Regions from separate parts of the Blautia marasmi genome, predicted to be linked through region 2. Evidence: predicted binding sites of a transcription regulator. Region 2 holds the regulator's gene; each other region holds the start of a gene.

Region 1 (4,398 bases), 470 kb from region 2:
AGGCAGAGGTGCTCCTGGAACTGGAAAGGCAGAAGGAAAAGCTGCTCGAGTCGGCGGAAGACCAGATCACGGTACAGAAGGAACAGGGGATCGCCTATGAGAGTTACAGGGAAGAATTCTTCAGAAGCCAGGCCGGCCTGCTGGCCAGGAAACTGGAGGAAGGAAAGCCGTGCCCGGTCTGCGGCTCCACAGTGCATCCGGTAAGAGCTGCCTGCGGGAAAAGAGAGCTGAGTGAAGCTGTACTGAAGGAAATGGAGGCTCAAAAGGAAAAAACTTCCGCAAAACTGCAGAAAACCCTTACTGCCCTGGCAGAGAACGAAAAGGAATGGCAGACCAGGATGGAACACCTGCGCAGGGAGACGGCTCTTTCCGGCAAAAAGAGCGGAGCTGCTATGAGTAAAAAAGCAGCTTCCCTGATCAAAGAGGCCGGCGGGCGTCTGGAGAAGAAAAAGGCGAAGAGCACTCCGGGAATCCTCTGTGCGGAGACGATCAGAAAAAACCTGGAGGAGAATGCGCAGCGCCGGGCAGCAGCCGGGAGAGAGATCCAGATTTGTGAAAAACGTGTGACAGAGATCGCAAAGGAACAAAAAGAGGCGGAAGGGAAGCTGCTTTTGGAAGTGAAACAGCAGAAATTCAAAAGCAGGGCAAAAGCTATGGAGGCATGTCTGGACAGTGAAGAGATGGCCCGTATGGAAAAAGAGACGCAGGTTTATGAAAACCATGTGAGAGAACTCCAGATCAGGATCAGAAGCCTGGCTCCTACTCTGCGCGGCAGGAGGCTGTGCCCGGAGGAGGACGTGCGGGAGCAGATCCAGAGAGCAGAGCAGCAGCTGAAGACTGTGCGGATGCAGCTTCGGGAAGAGTTCAGTGCTCTTGACAGGACAAAAGAAGTGCGCAGGCAGCTGGAGGTATTGTTTGAGGAGAGCAGCAGGACGAAAAAACGCCGGCTGTCGCTTCAGAGCCTTTCGGATACGGCGTGCGGCACGCTGAAAGGAAAGCCTAAGATCTCCCTGGAGCGTTATGTACAGTCTGCCTATTTCCGCATGATCGCCCTTGAGGCCAACAGGCGGCTGGAGCGTATGTCCTCCGGCAGGTATGAACTGCTTGTGCGGGAGGAAAAAGAGAACCTGCAGTCCAGGTCCGGCCTGGATCTGGATGTCTATGATTACCACACCGGAAAGGTCAGGAGCATCCGCTCCCTTTCCGGCGGGGAGAGCTTTCAGGCGGCCTTAAGCCTGGCCCTCGGAGTATCCGGAGTCATCGGTCAGTTTGCCGGTGGGATCCGGGTGGAGACCGTATTTATCGACGAGGGGTTCGGCAGTCTGGATGAGCAGTCCCTGGAAACTGCCGTGGAGACTTTGTCGGCCCTATCCAGGGAGGACTGCCTGGTGGGGATCATTTCCCATGTTCCCGAGCTTAAGGAACGTATAGAATGCAGGATCGAAGTGGAAAAAAACAGGGGTGGGAGTTCCGTGTTTTTCACCTCTTGAACCTCTAAAAAAACATAAGAATAACTTGATAAAAAAGCGGAAAGCATGTATAATGAATTTATTGATAAATTATTGTCATTTACTGCGCCCAAACGGGATAAAAGCAGTAGGGAAAGGATGGAAAAATGCATTTAATCAACGACGAAAATGGCAACATGGTTCCTCACGGACATGACCATGAGCATGACTATGGTCACAGCCATGAGCACAGCCACGGCTGCAGCAGTTGTTCAGAGGGCGAATGTGGCGGAAATTGTACAGAGGAAGTGGTAGCACTTTTGAACTATATGCTTTCCCACAATGAGCATCATGCACAGGAGCTTGACCAGATGGCAGAGAATCTGTCAAAGCTTGGAATGGAAGATGCTGCCAAGACCATTAAAGAAGGTGTTGCTGATTTCCAGAAAGGAAATATGCGCCTGGGCCTGGCCCTGACACTGGTAAAAGAACATTTGAAGGAGGCGTAAGCTATGTGTCTTGCAACGGTACAGAGAAGCGATGACAACACGGTCATCTGCAAAAATGTAAGCAGGATCGACGTGGATGGCGAAAAGCTTATCCTACGGGACATTATGGGTGAGGAGAGGACTATTATCGGTAAAATATTGATGGTAGACCTTGGGAACAGCCTTGTTAAGCTGGACTGCCAGTAAGGCAGCGGAAAAGTTGGAGGACTTTCTGCTGTATCAACAACGGTTTTAGGGCTTCGGCCTTAAAAATAAATAAACAAAGCGGAGGTAGTAACTATGAAATTATCTGAGGCAATGAGGAACAAAATGCTCGTTTCTTTTGAGCTGTTCCCGCCGAAGACAGACAAAGGAATGGAAAATCTTCCGGGAACCATTGAGCATCTTTGCAAGTACCGGCCGGAGTACATTTCCTGTACATACGGTGCGGGCGGAACCAATGTGGGCAAGAACATGGATGTGTGCAAAATGATCCAGAATGCCGGTACCATACCGGTCACACATTTTACATGTATCGGCAATACCGCAGAGGGGATCAAAGAACAGCTTCAGAATTACCTGGACAACGGCATAGATCATATGCTGGCGCTCCGCGGTGACCTTCCATTTGGATGGACAGGGACCGGTGGGGATTTCGCTTATGCAACAGATCTGGTGGCTTATGTCCGCAAAGAATTCGGCGATAAGATCGAGATCGCTGTGGCAGGTTCTCCGGAAGGACATATTGCTTGCCGCAGTCTGGAATCTGACATCGCTGTCCTGAAACAGAAACAGGATAACGGTGCTGACTACATCATGACTCAGCTTTGCTGGGATATGGAGCAGTTCAAACGCTGGCTGGACGCTATCCGCACCGCAGGCATCACAATGCCGGTTGATGTGGGCATCATGCCGATCCTGGATCAGGCTGCTACGATCAATATGGCACTGTCACGTAATGGCTGTGTCATGCCGCGTAAACTTTGCGAGATTATCTCCAAAAACTGGATTTTCCCGAACCCGTTCGACAAAGATCCGTTCGATGCAGCTGCTGATGAAAAGAAAGCAGCATTCAAAGAGGCTGGTATCGAGTATACCATCAGTCAGATTGATGAATACCGTGCACTTGGCGTTAATGGTATCCATCTGTATGCTCTGAACAAATGGAAAGACGTATCTGAAATTATTGACAGATGCGGTCTTCGTACACTTGTTTAAAACGTATTAAAATTATATTTTAGGAGGTGCCCTTTTCATGGCACATGTAATTGCAATTGCCGGCAAAGGCGGCGTAGGCAAGACGACTCTGACAGGACTTATCATCCAGTATCTGGCTGAAAAAGGCAAGGGTCCGATTCTTGCGGTAGATGCAGATGCGAATTCAAACTTAAATGAAGTTCTCGGTATGGAACTTGAGGCAACTCTGGGCGATATCCGCGAGGAAGTGGCCCGTGCGGAGATGTCAAAAGAAAATCCCATTCCGGCCGGAATGACAAAAGCAGATTATATGGAGTTCAAGTTTGATGATGCATTGATTGAAAATGATGATTATGACCTGCTTGTCATGGGACGTACCCAGGGGAAAGGCTGCTACTGCTTCGTGAATGGACTTCTGCAGGCTCAGCTTGCAAAGCTGCAAAAGAATTATCCATATATCATCGTGGACAATGAAGCCGGTATGGAGCATATCAGCAGAGGGGTTCTTCCCAACATGCAGACAGCGATTCTGGTCAGCGACTGCTCCAGAAGAGGTGTACAGGCAGTGGGCAGGATCGCGGAACTGATCAAAGAATGTGACATGCACCCAAGGCAGGTTGGTTTGATCATCAACCGTGCACCGGGCGGGGTACTCAATGCGGGCACAAAAGAGGAGATAGAGAAACAAGGCCTCACCCTTTTGGGAATCGTACCGCAGGATGAAACTGTATATGACTTCGACTGCGACGGTACTCCGATCGTGAAGCTCCCGGAAGATTCACCGGTGAGAACAGCGGTCAGGGATATTGTGAGCAGGCTGGAGTTATAAAAACCGGGGAAGCGGACCCGGATAAAAAAGCAAAAAGAGGCGAAAACAAGGAGGATATTCATGAGTGAATTCAAATTAACCACAGTAGAAGAATTTGAAGCTGCTACTGCACGTCTCCTGGAAACAGGTGCAAAAGTCGGCGCTGACGCTTGGCAGTTCCGCGTAAAAAATCAGACACCCCATTGTAAATTTGGTGAAGAAGGCGTTTGCTGCCGTATCTGTACAATGGGACCATGCCGTATCACAAAAAAGGCTCCGAGAGGAATCTGCGGATGTGATGTACACGGTATTGTAGGTCGTAACTACCTGAAATTTACTGCAGGCGGTTCTGCAACACACTCTGACCATGGCCGTGAAATCTGCCATACCTTATATGAATCTGCAGCTGATGGCTGTTATAAGGTAAAAGATCCGGATAAGCTGATCCGTATCGCAA
Region 2 (4,398 bases):
TCTTCAAGATTTCCGTTGTCTGTGTGATCATATCTCCGGCGATCATACTGTACTCCCCCTTTTGGGCAGCTGCCATATCACCTGCCATCCCATGAAAATAAGCGCCCAAAGCCGCGGCTTCCTTTACTGAAAGCCCCTGGGCTAAAAGGCCCATAAGGATACCGGAGAGTACATCCCCGCTTCCGGCTGTTGCCATTCCGCTGTTGCCGGAAGTGTTGATAAATATCTCCTCACCACCGTCAGAAATGACGGTACGGGAATCTTTGCATACTACGGTCAGATGATATTTCTGGGCAAAACGTTTTGTCAGGTAAAGGGGCGCTACTTTCCACTCCTCCACGGATACCCCTGCGATCCTGGAGAACTCACCCAAGTGGGGTGTTACCAGAATAGGTGCCGGATACTGCGTGAGCACTTCCATTCTGCCTGCCAGAAGATTCAGGCCGTCCGCATCGATCAGCAAAGGTTTACTGCCCTCTGCCAGTATGGTATAGAGGATATCTTCTGCCTGCTGCCCTGTGCCAAGTCCAGGCCCTACTCCTATCACATCTGCCCAGGCCAGTCCTTCCCGGATCTGTTCTTTTTTGATCTCCTCATCGTCATAGAAGCTGTACATAGCCTCCGGCAGCATTGTGGTCAATGCCTGCCTGTTCTCCTCCCTGGTATGTACCTTGATCATACCTGCACCTGTCCTGAGTGCCGCACAGGCAGAGAGATACGCTGCGCCGCTTAAATCACGGCTTCCGGCTGCCAGAAATATTTTTCCATAAGTCCCCTTGTTTCCATCCGGCTTCCGCTTGGGGATCCGGTACAGATCCTTCTCCTCACAACGCAGTACAGACAGCTCAAAATCATTCTGGGACATTTTATAGATCCCGATATCCGCAGTCCTGACTTTTCCCGCGCAGGAAGCACCTGGATAGAATAACAGCCCTGCCTTCTCATAGGCAAAGGTCACAGTCACGTCAGCTTTCACTGCACAGCCCAGCACCTTTCCCGTATCTGCACTGATACCGGAGGGGATATCCACTGCCATGATCTTTGCTTCCGACCGGTTAGAGGCTTCGATGGTGTCTCTGTAGATTCCGCCCACTTCTCTGGACAGGCCTACACCAAAGACAGCATCTACTATAGTAGTATATTCAGCAGGTACGGCATTCTTGACAAAGGATATGTGATAATTTTCTGCAATATTCACTTGCTTTCTCATTTCTTCTGTATAATGATCCTTTTTTCCAAGTATACAGATATCTACCGAAACCCCTGCCACATGAAGCATACGCGCCACAGCCACGCCGTCCGCGCCGTTATTTCCCGTGCCGCAGAGGACCAGGACTTTTTCCAGAGGGAAATCTTCCTCCACAAGGGCCCGGTACACACTCAGGGCTGCCCGCTCCATGAGGACCAGGGAGGGGATCCCGATCTTGCGGATGGTATAATCATCCAAAAGTTTCATCTGTCCGCCGGTTACGATTTGTTTCATGTCAACACTCCTCTCTTTTGCTGGTATCAGCCAAAAAAGGCCGCCGCAAAAGTTCCGCAGCAGCCTTTTCTTACTTTTTATGTTCCGTCACATAACAATTCAGATTATAAGACAATCTCATGAGACTCTCGGACAGGTGTACATTTTCCACAATGACATCCTCCGGGACCTCCAGATCCAGATGTGCGAAATTCCAGATAGCCTTGATTCCGTTTTCCACCAGCAGATCAGCTGTCTCTTCTGCATTGTTCTTAGGCAGAGTGAGCGCCGCTATCTGAACATCATTATCCTTCAGATACTGGGGAAGTTCATCCATCATAAGGATTTCGTTCCCACGGATGGAAATGCCCTTCAGAACCGGGTTCACATCAAAGATACCGACTACCTTAAACCCGCGCTTTTCAAACTGCACATAATTTGCCAGTGCCTGTCCCAGATTGCCCGCTCCTATAATGATCATGTTATGGGTCCGGTCAAGTCCCAGGATCTTAGCGATCTCCGTGTACAGGTACTGCACATTATATCCGTATCCCTGCTGCCCGAACCCTCCAAAATTATTCAGGTCCTGGCGGATCTGGGATGCCGTCACGCGCATCTTGGTACTCAGCTCATTTGAGGAGATACGCTCCACACCATCTTCCAAAAGTTCTCCTAAATATCTGTAATATCGGGGAAGTCTTCTGATGACTGCTTTTGATATGCATTTTTCGTCCACGACTTTACCCTCCTTATGTCTTAGTTTTCTGTTTCATATAGGAATATTATATATAATTGTTAAAATAAAGTCAAATACAATTCCAGTTATTGTTGTTTTTATCTGTTGTCAAATTCTGAATTTCAGATATAATAGGAAGGGTGAAGCAAAAATGTTACTGTTCACTCCGTGTCCAGCAACACGCTTCGCGATGCACAGATATGGAGCATTCTGCCCCATATCGCGCTGGCTGCCTGGGGATTTTCATGCTTTCAGCATGAAAACGCCTCCCAGTACAGTGGCCTGTGTACAGTAACACAAAAATCCCGCGGCTAAAGTCCATTCCCGGCGGATTTTTGTCTATGACTGTGAAGAGACAAAACAGTTACACCTAAAGATAAAGGAGATTCTAAAAAATGATACTGGCATGTCAGAATATTGAAAAATCATTTGGAGGCATGAATTTGATCCATGACGCCTCCTTCCATATAGAGGAACGCGAAAAAGCTGCCTTAGTGGGCATCAACGGAGCAGGCAAATCCACACTGCTGCGTATTATCATGCAGGAGATCCCAGCGGACAGCGGGGAGGTCATCTTATCCAGAGGCAGGACCATCGGCTACCTGGCCCAGCACCAGGAGCTGGACAGCGCCCTCACCATCTACGATTCCCTGCTGCAAGTCAAACAGCATATTCTGGATATGGAGCTTCATATGCGGGAAACGGAAAAGCAGATGAAGCACGCTTCCGGGAAAGAACTGGAACACCTGATGGAAACGTATTCTCGGCTGACCCATGAATTTGAAATGGAAAACGGCTACGCATACAAAAGCGAACTTGTGGGGGTGCTGAAAGGACTTGGCTTTCCTGAAAGTGACTTTGAAAAAGAGATCTCCACCCTGTCGGGAGGGCAGAAAACGCGAGTTGCCCTTGGACGCCTCCTATTGTCCAAACCGGACATCATCCTTCTGGATGAGCCTACCAACCATCTGGATATGGATTCCATCTCCTGGCTGGAGACCTATCTGCTGAACTATCCGGGAGCTGTCCTGATCGTATCCCATGACCGGTATTTTCTGGACCGGATCGTAACCAAAGTTATTGATATTGATAACGGAAAGGTAAGTTCATTTACCGGAAATTATTCTGCTTACAGTGAGAAAAAGACCCAGCTTCGCAGGGATGCCTATCAGGCGTATCTGAATCAGCAGCAGGAGATCAAACATCAGGAGGAAGTAATCGCCAAGTTAAAGCAGTTTAACAGGGAGAAATCCATAAAGCGGGCAGAAAGCCGTGAAAAACTGCTGGATAAGATTGAAGTCATAGAAAAGCCCACAGAGGTAAACGCTTCCATGCGTATTTACTTAAAGCCCCGCATGGAAAGCGGATCGGATGTACTGACCGTGGAACATCTCACAAAATCCTTCCCCTCTCTCCCCCTCTTTTCGGACCTAAATTTTTCTGTCAAACGGGGGGAACGGGTAGCGATCATCGGTAACAACGGAACTGGCAAGACCACCATACTGAAAATCTTAAACGAGCTGGTTCCCGCCGACGCCGGGGTCTTCCATCTGGGAAGCAAAGTGCACATCGGATACTATGACCAGGAGCACCATGTACTCCATATGGAAAAGACCATCTTTGAGGAGATCTCTGATGATTTTCCAAAACTCACCAACACAGAGATCCGCAATCTGCTGGCTGCTTTCCTTTTCACCGGAGATGATGTATTTAAGAAGATCTCCTCCTTAAGCGGCGGAGAACGGGGACGTGTATCCCTGGCTAAACTCATGCTGTCAGAAGCCAACTTTCTGATCCTGGATGAGCCTACCAACCACCTGGATATCATGTCAAAAGAGATTCTGGAGGATGCCCTGTGCAATTACACTGGAACTGTGCTGTATGTGTCTCATGACCGGTATTTTATCAACAGGACAGCCACCAGGATCCTGGAGCTGACCAACAAAAGTATGGTGAATTACATCGGCAATTATGATTACTATATGGAAAAAAGAGAAGAACTCACCCGTATCTACGCACCTGGCCAGGAGGAGGAAGAAACTGCAGAATCTGTGTCTGCCACAAAACTGGACTGGAAACAACAGAAAGAAGAACAGGCACGCCAGAGGAAACGCGAAAATGATCTGAAAAAGACCGAAGCAGAGATTGAACGCCTGGAAGCCAGAGACAAGGAAATTGACGCCGAGATGGAGAAGCCGGA
Region 3 (4,398 bases), 2.4 Mb from region 2:
GCCGGGCTGGTCATTCTGGTGATCGCAGGGGGCATTGCAGGGCTTAATAACTATATAGATATTTATTATGGATGGGGGTATTATGAATACGCGGCGGAAGTTTTATATCCGATGATGTATTCCCTGTTTGCAAATCCCATTTTGGTGCTGGTATTTTTTTGGACCTTGTATCTCTTTGTGAATGATTACAGATATAACAAAAAGAGACCAAGGAAAACACTGGTCAAAGATATACAAAAACTTCTTCAGACCAGGAATATGGAATATCCTTTTCAAAAAAAAATGATCCGTAAATTTTCGCCGGTCATGATTTCCGGTATTATCTTATCAGTCATTGCGGCTCTGGCTTGTTTTGTGGCAGGGTATTACCTGTATGATGATGGCGGGAGTTTTGGAGTTGTATTGCTGCTTGTGGCTTTGGTAGTCCTTGTCATTGTACTTCTGGTGGGAATGATGAAACAGTATGCGTCCGATAACCAGGTATTTGCAAGTGAGATCGGCCGGTTAGTTGATCAGATAACAAAAGTTCACGATGGCAACATGACAGACAAACTGAAAGTGCCGGAAGATTCTGACCTGTATGAAGCTGTGCAGCAGTTAAATGACATTCAGAGCGGTATGGATACGGCATTGTCGGAAAGAATGAAAAGTGAGCGCATGAAGGTGGAGCTGGTGTCCAATGTATCGCATGATATTAAGACGCCCCTGACATCCATTATCAGCTACGTGGATCTTATGAAGCAGGAAGAAAATCTTCCGGAGGAGGTTAAGGATTATATACGCATTCTGGACGTTAAGTCCCAGCGGCTGAAATCTATGGTGCAGGATGTTTTTGAGATCAGCAAAGCGGCATCCAGGCAGCTTCCTGTAGATCTGGAGGACCTGGATCTGGGCAAACTGCTCCGTCAGACCCTGGCAGACATGGAAGAACAGATTGAAGAGAGCTCCGTGACAGTCAAGGCACAGATCCCTGCAGATGCGGTGATGATCCATGCGGATGGCAGCCGTCTGTACCGAGTGTTCCAGAACCTGCTGCAGAATGCTCTGAAGTATTCTCTGAACGGCTCCCGTGTGTTCATTACACTGAAAACAGACAGCAAAACAGCCAAAACCACTGTTAAAAATATCTCCCAGGACGAGATTCCTTGTGAGATTGACTTTACAGAACGTTTTGTGCGCGGAGACGAGAGCCGTACCGACGGCGGAAGCGGATTGGGACTTTCCATTGCCAGAAGTTTTACGGAGGCATGCGGAGGTGTTTTCGGAATAGAAGTGGATGCGGATTTGTTTGTGGTGACGGTGGAATTTCCGATTCTTCAGGATTGATACAATGAAAATGGATCACAGTTTCATTGTGGGAATTATAGAATGGTTATTTAACTAACACGTTTGATATAATAGAAAGGATTGCTCGGTGGGTTCGTAAATGTATGAACCAACTGGGGCAATCCTTTTTTTATACGCGCTGTACATGAAAGCACACCTTTCAGATGCGTGAAAAATAAAGAAAAAAGCAGTTAGTGTTTTTTGTATACAAACATAAAATAACACATAAAAATCCGGAAAAAAAGCCATATAATAATGGATAAAAAAAGTCTAAAAACAAATTGCACGCGGAAAAATACATAAAAATCAAGAAGTTTCCCTTTTTGTATGGCACGCGGCAGGTCAGAAGTTGTCAGAAAAATAATTTCACACATTAACGTGGTAGATAAGACAAAAAAATACAAAAAATCGTTAAAAAGTTGTTGTTAATTTCTTATCAATATGATATCCTAAATCAGTAACGCGAAATCAAATTCAACACCAAACCCCTAGAATCTGGGGCAATTGAGTTAAGATACTTTAACGGAATGCTATACTCAATAAAAAGGAATTTGTGATTTCATATTTTTTTGAACTTTATTTGTTAAAAAAAAGACAATAACAACAGCCCATATGGAAGGGGAAAGGAGCAAGCATGAGTAGTAAAATTACTGTCATCGGAGCCGGAAGCGTTGGTTCAACGATTGCTTACACATTATCAAACGGGGATATCGCATCAGAGATTGTATTGATTGATATCAACAAGGAAAAAGTTGCAGGGGAAGTAATGGATATCGCGCAGGGAACCTGTTTCCGCGATCCCGTTAATATCGTTGCAGGTGAATACGAGGATGCTAAGGATTCCGATATCGTAATTATCACATCAGGAATTGCCCGCAAACCGGGTCAGACAAGAATCGAGCTGACACAGACCAATGTAAATATTTTAAAGAGCATCACACCGGAAATCGTAAAAGCTGCACCGAATGCTCTTTACATCATCGTAAGCAATCCTGTTGACATTATGACTTATGTGTTTACAAAGATTTCAGGACTGCCGGAGAATCAGATCATCGGTTCCGGAACACTTCTGGACACTGCGCGTCTCCGCTGCGGACTTTCTGAACACTTTAAAGTTGCTCAGAAAAATATCCACGCTTATGTATTTGGTGAGCATGGTGACACTTCCTTTATTCCATGGACAGGTGCATATATATCAGGCGTGAGCCTTGACGAGTATTACGAACTGGCTAAGAACCTTGGAAAGAACGTGGAAGAGCTTGACAAGGAAGAAATGCTGACTTATGTCCAGAAATCCGGCGGCAAGGTGATCGCAAACAAAGGAGCAACCTTCTACGCGGTATCTGCAGCAGTATGTAAGCTGTGCGGAATCCTGCTGGCATCTTCTGACTCCATCGCAACCGTTTCCTCTATGATGCACGGCGAATACGGCATTGAGGATGTCTGCGTGAGCACACTGACTCTGGTTGGGCCAAATGGTATCCAGGGCAAAGTGCCGATGCGCATGAACAAAGAAGAGATCGCAAAACTTCAGGCAAGTGCCAACGCACTGAAGGAAGTTATCAAACATATAGAACTGTAGAAATAGGATAACTGTTCAGCATCCTCGGTTCCCCCAGACGGGAACCATGAGGGTACTGTTCCGTTTCCGGGATTATTAGGAGGAACTATGAAGTACAGTTATTATCCGGGGTGTACCCTGAAGACAAAAGCAGTGGAACTGGATGCTTATGCCAGAGCTTCTGCAAGGGCACTGGGATTTGAACTGGAAGAAATTGAAAACTGGCAGTGCTGCGGCGGCGTTTATCCGCTGGGTACTGATGAGATCGCCACAAAACTTTCTTCCGTCCGTGCTCTCAACGAGGCCAAAGAAAAAGGCCAGGATCTGGTAACGCTCTGTTCTGCCTGTCATCATGTGATCAAACGTGTCAACGATGATATGAAGAATGTAGATGACATCCGCACCAGAGCCAATAATTATATGCAGCTTGAGGAACCCTATGCAGGTGAGACGTCAGTGCTCCATTTTCTGGAGGTACTCCGTGACCGCATAGGTTTCGACACGTTAAAGGAGAAAGTAACCGCTCCGCTTACCGGGAAAAAGATAGGCGCTTATTACGGATGTCTGCTCCTTCGTCCAAGCACGCTTCTGCAATTTGATGATCCGGAGAATCCCGCCATCATTGAGGATTTCATCCGGGCCATCGGAGCAGAACCGGTTATCTATCCATACAGAAATGAATGCTGCGGCGGCTACATATCCCTGAAAGAAAAAGAGATGTCAAAGACCATGTCTGACAAGATCATGGAAAGCGCATCCGGTTTTGGAGCAGATATGCTGATCACTGCCTGTCCATTATGCCTGTATAACTTGAATAAGAGCACAAGCGGCAGCAAACTTCCTGTATTTTATTTTACAGAGCTCCTGGCAGAAGCTCTGGGCGTGAAAGAGGAGGTGGCAAAAGCATGAATACTCCAAAGAAACAGGCTGAAATGATAAAGGAGATCAGCGGCGTCAATCCGCTGAAATGTATGAAATGCGGCAAGTGTTCTGCGTCATGTCCATCCTACAACGAAATGGATATCAAACCTCATCAGTTTGTATCTTATGTGCAGAATGAAGACATTGAGTCCCTGGTAAATTCAAAATCCCTCTGGAAATGCCTTTCCTGTTTTGCGTGCGTGGAGCGCTGCCCAAGGGATGTGAAGCCTGGTAAACTTATTGACGCGGCAAGACAGCTGGTTGTCCGTGAAAAGGGCGGGGATTATCTGACGGCTGACGAGATCCCCGAGCTTTTGGACCCGGAACTTCCCCAGCAGCTTTTAGTCAGTGCATTCAGAAGATACAGGAGGTGAGGTTAAGTGCAGAGAATAGGTGTATTTGTCTGTCATTGCGGCAGTAACATTGCCGCCACGGTAGATGTGAAAAAAGTAGTGGAAATGGCTAAAATGGAGCCGGGAGTTGTCCATGCGGAAGACTATCAGTATATGTGTTCCGAGGCGGGACAGTCCAAGATCGCAGAGGCCATAAAAAATGAGAAGCTTACAGGACTTGTAGTATGTTCCTGTTCA
Region 4 (4,398 bases), 350 kb from region 2:
AAGAAGCGGTTCAAATCCTTTTTTAATTGCCAGGAAAAGAAAAACAAAGGCAACTAAAATCATAAGGTAATTTCCCCATGTCAGATTGAAAAACGCTGTCTGGTGGAGCAGGTTAGACAGTGTATCTGTAACGTTAGACATTATATTACCTCCCATTGTTCGTATTCGTGACAATAGAAAGTTTTCGATTTGTGCTTTCTATTGTATCAGCAAGATTTATCTCTTAGCTGTCGGGAATTTACAAATGTTTGTAAATTCTAGTTCATGGATGCCAGTGTATCGCCGTTTTCTACGGAGTCACCAACTGCCACGTCAATACTTGCAATGGTACCGTCCTGCGGAGCAACAACCGGAATTTCCATTTTCATGGCTTCCAGGATGATGATGTTGTCACCGGCTTTTACTGCCTGTCCAACATTTGCTTCCACTTTGAATACTTTACCCGGAACAGATGCGGTAACTGCCACTGCGCCTGCTGCAGATGCTGCAGGTTTTGCTGCCGGAGCGGCTTTTGGTGCTGCCTTAGGAGCAGCCTTCGGAGCTGCCACAGGTGCTGCTGCGTTTCCTGCGCCCTCTTCTACTGTTACATCATATGCAACGCCATTAACTGTAATTGTATAAGATTTCATAACCATTTCCTCCTGTGATTAGGCTCTCTGCCAATTTCTTTTTGTTGATTTTCTGATGGAACGAACTACAAAACTGTCTGTAGATGTATTTTCAGATGCCGCGATGGCCGCTGCAATGACTGCGATCAGCTCACCGTCATCCACAACCTCTTCCTCCACTGCTTCCGGAATAACAGGAGCAGCCGGGGCAGCCGGAACGCGAACCTCTTCCGGAGCAGCTTTCTTCTTGCCAAAGGACTCCACAAAGCCCGGAATGTATTTCATTAAGGAAATAACAAAGCAAAGGAAAACCAGCATTACAAAAACAGTACCAACGCCCAGAAGCGTATTCTGTCCTGCCTGTGTCATCTTTTCACCCATTGAATATTGTGGGTCAATGGTCACACTGAGCGGATTGCCGTTTTTATCCAGAGTAAAGATACATACTGCGTCGCGGTTCTCAAATTTACATGACAGTGTCAGCATATAGCTGCCGTCTTTGATCTCCACCTCGCCTTTGTTCGTCTCAACATATGCTCCCAGATCTTCGCCGGCTCCCTCCCATGCACTGGCTGCAGAGGCGCTGAATGCATCATCGCCTTCCATCAGTCCTGCAATGGATTCCTCATCCAGATCCGCAATGTTGCCGACAACGCTGCCAAAGCTCTCCACCAGGGAGTCAACGGTTGCATCGTCCAGCTCTTTTAAACCGCCTGTGGAGTCTTTACTGCTTCCGCAGGCTGTCATAGCCAGCGCGCAGACTCCGATCAGGATCAAACCAATTAATTTTTTCCATTTCTGCTTCATATGCTTCACCTCGCCTAAACCGTGCCGTGTTTCTTACTGGGACGATCTTCTCTCTTTGTGAATAACATTTCAAAAGCACCAATCACATATTTTCTGGTATCTTCTGCCTCGATGATGGCATCCACATAACCTCTCTTGGCAGCAGCCATTGCGCTTGACTGTAAGTCGGCATACTCAGCAGCTTTTTCATTGATGGTGGCAGCATCGCTGTCCGCATACATGATCTTAGCGGCAAGACGCGCGTCCATCATACCGATCTGAGCGCCGGGCCATGCGTATACCATGTCAGCTCCCGTGGATTTGCTGTTCATTGCCAGATATGCACTTCCGAAGGCCTCACCGATCACGATGTTCACTTTCGGTACGGTTGCATTTGTAAATGCGTAAGTAAGCTGTGCGGCAGCTTTAGCGATATTTGCCTCTGCGCACTTTGTTGCTTTGTAGCCTTTTACATTTGTCAGGGACAGTACCGGAATTTCAAAAGCGTCGCAGAATTTAACGAAGTCTGCCGCTTTCTTACATCCTCTTACAGAGAGTACATTGTCAAAGGACTCTGTCTTCTCGCCTTCATCGTTGTAAACTTCGCTTCTGTTGGCAACGCAGCCCACCGAAGCACCGTTCAGACGGATAAAGCCTGTCACCATATCTTTTGCATAAGCGGCTTTCACTTCAAAGAACTCATTATTGTCCGCGATCTGGGAAAGTGCGATCGCAGTATCGCCTACACAATTTTCCAGTTCCGGGCATACACGGTTTAAGTCATCCGCGCAGTCTTCGTAAGAAGAGTTGTCTTCGTAGTTGGAAGGCAGCATGGATACCAGCAGTCTCATCTGTGCAAGGATTTCATCCTCACTTCCCAGTACATCCACCAGGCCAGCCTCTTCGCTCTGGTATTTTGCACTGGATGTATCACATTTGGAAATTTCATTTCCCTCTAAAGCGTTGGGGGAGTTTACAAACAGCTTACCGGACTTCTCTTCCATGAAGGTGAAATCGGTAAGAGCCGGAACGATTGCAAGACCGCCGCCGCAGGTTCCGAAGATACCTGTGATCTGGGGGATCACACCGGATGCCATAACCTGCTTGGTGTAAATTTCACCAAAAGCATGCAGAGCATCTGTAGCTTCCTGCAGTCTCAAACCTGCACAGTCCACAAGTCCGATAACCGGAGCGCCTGTCTTCATTGCCAGATCGTAAAGTCTGACAATCTTTTTGGCATGCATTTCACCGATGGTTCCGTTCAGAACGGAAGCGTCCTGGCTGTACACATACACCAGGCTGCCGTCGATGACACCATAACCGGTGATGACACCGTCTGCCGGTGTTTCCTTTTCAGATAAGTTGAAATCTGTGTTTCTTGCTGTGACACAGCCGCCGATCTCAACAAAACTGTTCTCATCAAGTAAAGAAGCAATTCTCTTACTTGCCAAGCTTTGTGCTGTATTACTCATTTATCAGCCCTCCATTTTTTATTATTTACCTGGATTCTGCACGAAAAATCTGCGTGATAATCCGGTTTTCATGCAGAAATCGCCTCCTGGTTTTACTTTGTTGAGTTAAAAGACAAAACCAATTTCTGCCGATTTTAATTGTACCTTGTTTCCGGGGATTTTTCAACAAAAATTTGTGAAATATTTAATTATTATGAATGTTTTTTATAACCGTTCAGACAGGTCTGCGCATTTACTGCGCTGACCGTATGAAAAAGCAGTGCCAGCTTTATCCGGCCCATGGTGAAGCGATTTTTTATAGCTGGATGTGTAACGGTTCAGCATGTCTGAACTGTTACTGTTTTTTGTCATACTTGCATAGTGCCCGGCAGCAATACTCTGCCATCCGAAATTTTCTGCACAAAAATGGAGGATGGAATTGCCCATCCTCCGCTGTATTCAGCCATTGGCCCGGTCCACGGCAGCCTTCATCTCTTTTACATACTCCGCTACATGCGGCACACAATCTTTTCCATATTTTGCCACAATTTTAACAATTGCAGACCCCACAATAGCTCCGTCCGAAACTTTTGCCATATCATATGCCTGCTGAGGAGTGGATATACCAAAACCCACAGCGCAGGGCACATCTGTTGCCTGCCGCACCAATTCCACCATGGAGCCGATATCTGTCTTGATCTCGCTCCTCACACCGGTAACGCCCAGGGAGGAGACGCAGTAGATATAGCCCTTTGCCTCCTTTGCGATCATGGTGATACGCGCATTTGATGTGGGTGCTATCAGAGGGATAATATCAATCCCAAATGCGTCACAGGCTGGTGCCAGCTCCTGTTTTTCCTCATAAGGCATATCCGGAACAATAATGCCGTCAACACCACACTCCACACATTTTTTCATAAAGCGTTCCTTGCCATAAGTAAAAATAGGATTCACATAAGTGAGAAATACAATGGGTACTGTGACTTTATTTCTTGCTCTTTTTATCATATCAAATAATTTATCTGTGGTACAGCCCGCTTTCAGTGCCCTCTCATTTGCCTCCTGGATTACGGGGCCTTCTGCTGTAGGGTCGGAAAAAGGTATGCCTATTTCGATCAGATCTGCCCCTGCCTCCTCCATAGCGTACAGAAGCTGTTCTGTCACCTCAAGTGTTGGGTCTCCGCCTGTGATAAATGGAATAAATGCCTTTTTGTTTTCAAACGCCTGATATATTTTACTCATAAATCTCCACTCCTCTGTACCGTGCAATGGCAGCCACGTCCTTATCGCCTCTGCCTGAAATATTTACCACAATGATCTTGTCCTTATCCATAGCCGGAGCCAGCTTTCTGGCATATGCCACTGCATGGGCACTTTCGATGGCCGGGATGATCCCCTCAGTTCTTGAAAGATATTCAAATGCCTCCACTGCCTCCATATCTGTAATGGGCACATAGTTTGCCCTGCCGGTTTCATTTAAGTTGGCATGTTCCGGTCCGATCCCCGGATAGTCAAGACCTGCCGAGATGGAGTACACCGGGGCGATCTGCCCG

The links. Region 2 encodes Rex, which represses fermentation and respiration genes when NADH is low (regulators of the CRP and FNR family bind a similar motif). Its sites were predicted from a motif close to ATTGTTAANTANTTAACAAT; they were not measured.
Region 1: the regulator Rex is predicted to act here: its motif matches at 1,551-1,570, upstream of C6P39_RS25285 (cobalt transporter).
Region 3: the regulator Rex is predicted to act here: its motif matches at 1,748-1,767, upstream of C6P39_RS12285 (L-lactate dehydrogenase).
Region 4: the regulator Rex is predicted to act here: its motif matches at 3,039-3,058, upstream of C6P39_RS24800 (acyl-CoA carboxylase subunit beta).

Annotation. Positions count from the first base shown of each region.
Region 1 covers NZ_OIWX01000001.1:5,730,688-5,735,085, reverse strand. Annotated here, with positions in the region: gene C6P39_RS25290 (AAA family ATPase) at 1-1,490, shown strand, start outside; gene C6P39_RS25285 (cobalt transporter) at 1,616-1,957, shown strand; gene C6P39_RS25280 (CooT family nickel-binding protein) at 1,961-2,143, shown strand; gene C6P39_RS25275 (methylenetetrahydrofolate reductase) at 2,237-3,154, shown strand; gene C6P39_RS25270 (ATP-binding protein) at 3,192-3,962, shown strand; gene cooS (anaerobic carbon-monoxide dehydrogenase catalytic subunit) at 4,023-4,398, shown strand, end outside.
Region 2 covers NZ_OIWX01000001.1:5,264,601-5,268,998, reverse strand. Annotated here, with positions in the region: gene C6P39_RS23035 (NAD(P)H-hydrate dehydratase) at 1-1,483, opposite strand, end outside; gene C6P39_RS23030 (redox-sensing transcriptional repressor Rex) at 1,554-2,198, opposite strand; gene C6P39_RS23025 (ABC-F family ATP-binding cassette domain-containing protein) at 2,594-4,398, shown strand, end outside.
Region 3 covers NZ_OIWX01000001.1:2,831,329-2,835,726, forward strand. Annotated here, with positions in the region: gene C6P39_RS12275 (sensor histidine kinase) at 1-1,326, shown strand, start outside; gene C6P39_RS12285 (L-lactate dehydrogenase) at 1,961-2,908, shown strand; gene C6P39_RS12290 (CoB--CoM heterodisulfide reductase iron-sulfur subunit B family protein) at 2,996-3,796, shown strand; gene C6P39_RS12295 (4Fe-4S dicluster domain-containing protein) at 3,793-4,182, shown strand; gene C6P39_RS12300 (CoB--CoM heterodisulfide reductase iron-sulfur subunit A family protein) at 4,189-4,398, shown strand, end outside.
Region 4 covers NZ_OIWX01000001.1:5,615,476-5,619,873, forward strand. Annotated here, with positions in the region: gene C6P39_RS24785 (sodium ion-translocating decarboxylase subunit beta) at 1-141, opposite strand, end outside; gene C6P39_RS24790 (biotin/lipoyl-binding carrier protein) at 258-629, opposite strand; gene C6P39_RS24795 (OadG family transporter subunit) at 648-1,415, opposite strand; gene C6P39_RS24800 (acyl-CoA carboxylase subunit beta) at 1,430-2,866, opposite strand; gene trpA (tryptophan synthase subunit alpha) at 3,305-4,087, opposite strand; gene trpB (tryptophan synthase subunit beta) at 4,080-4,398, opposite strand, start outside.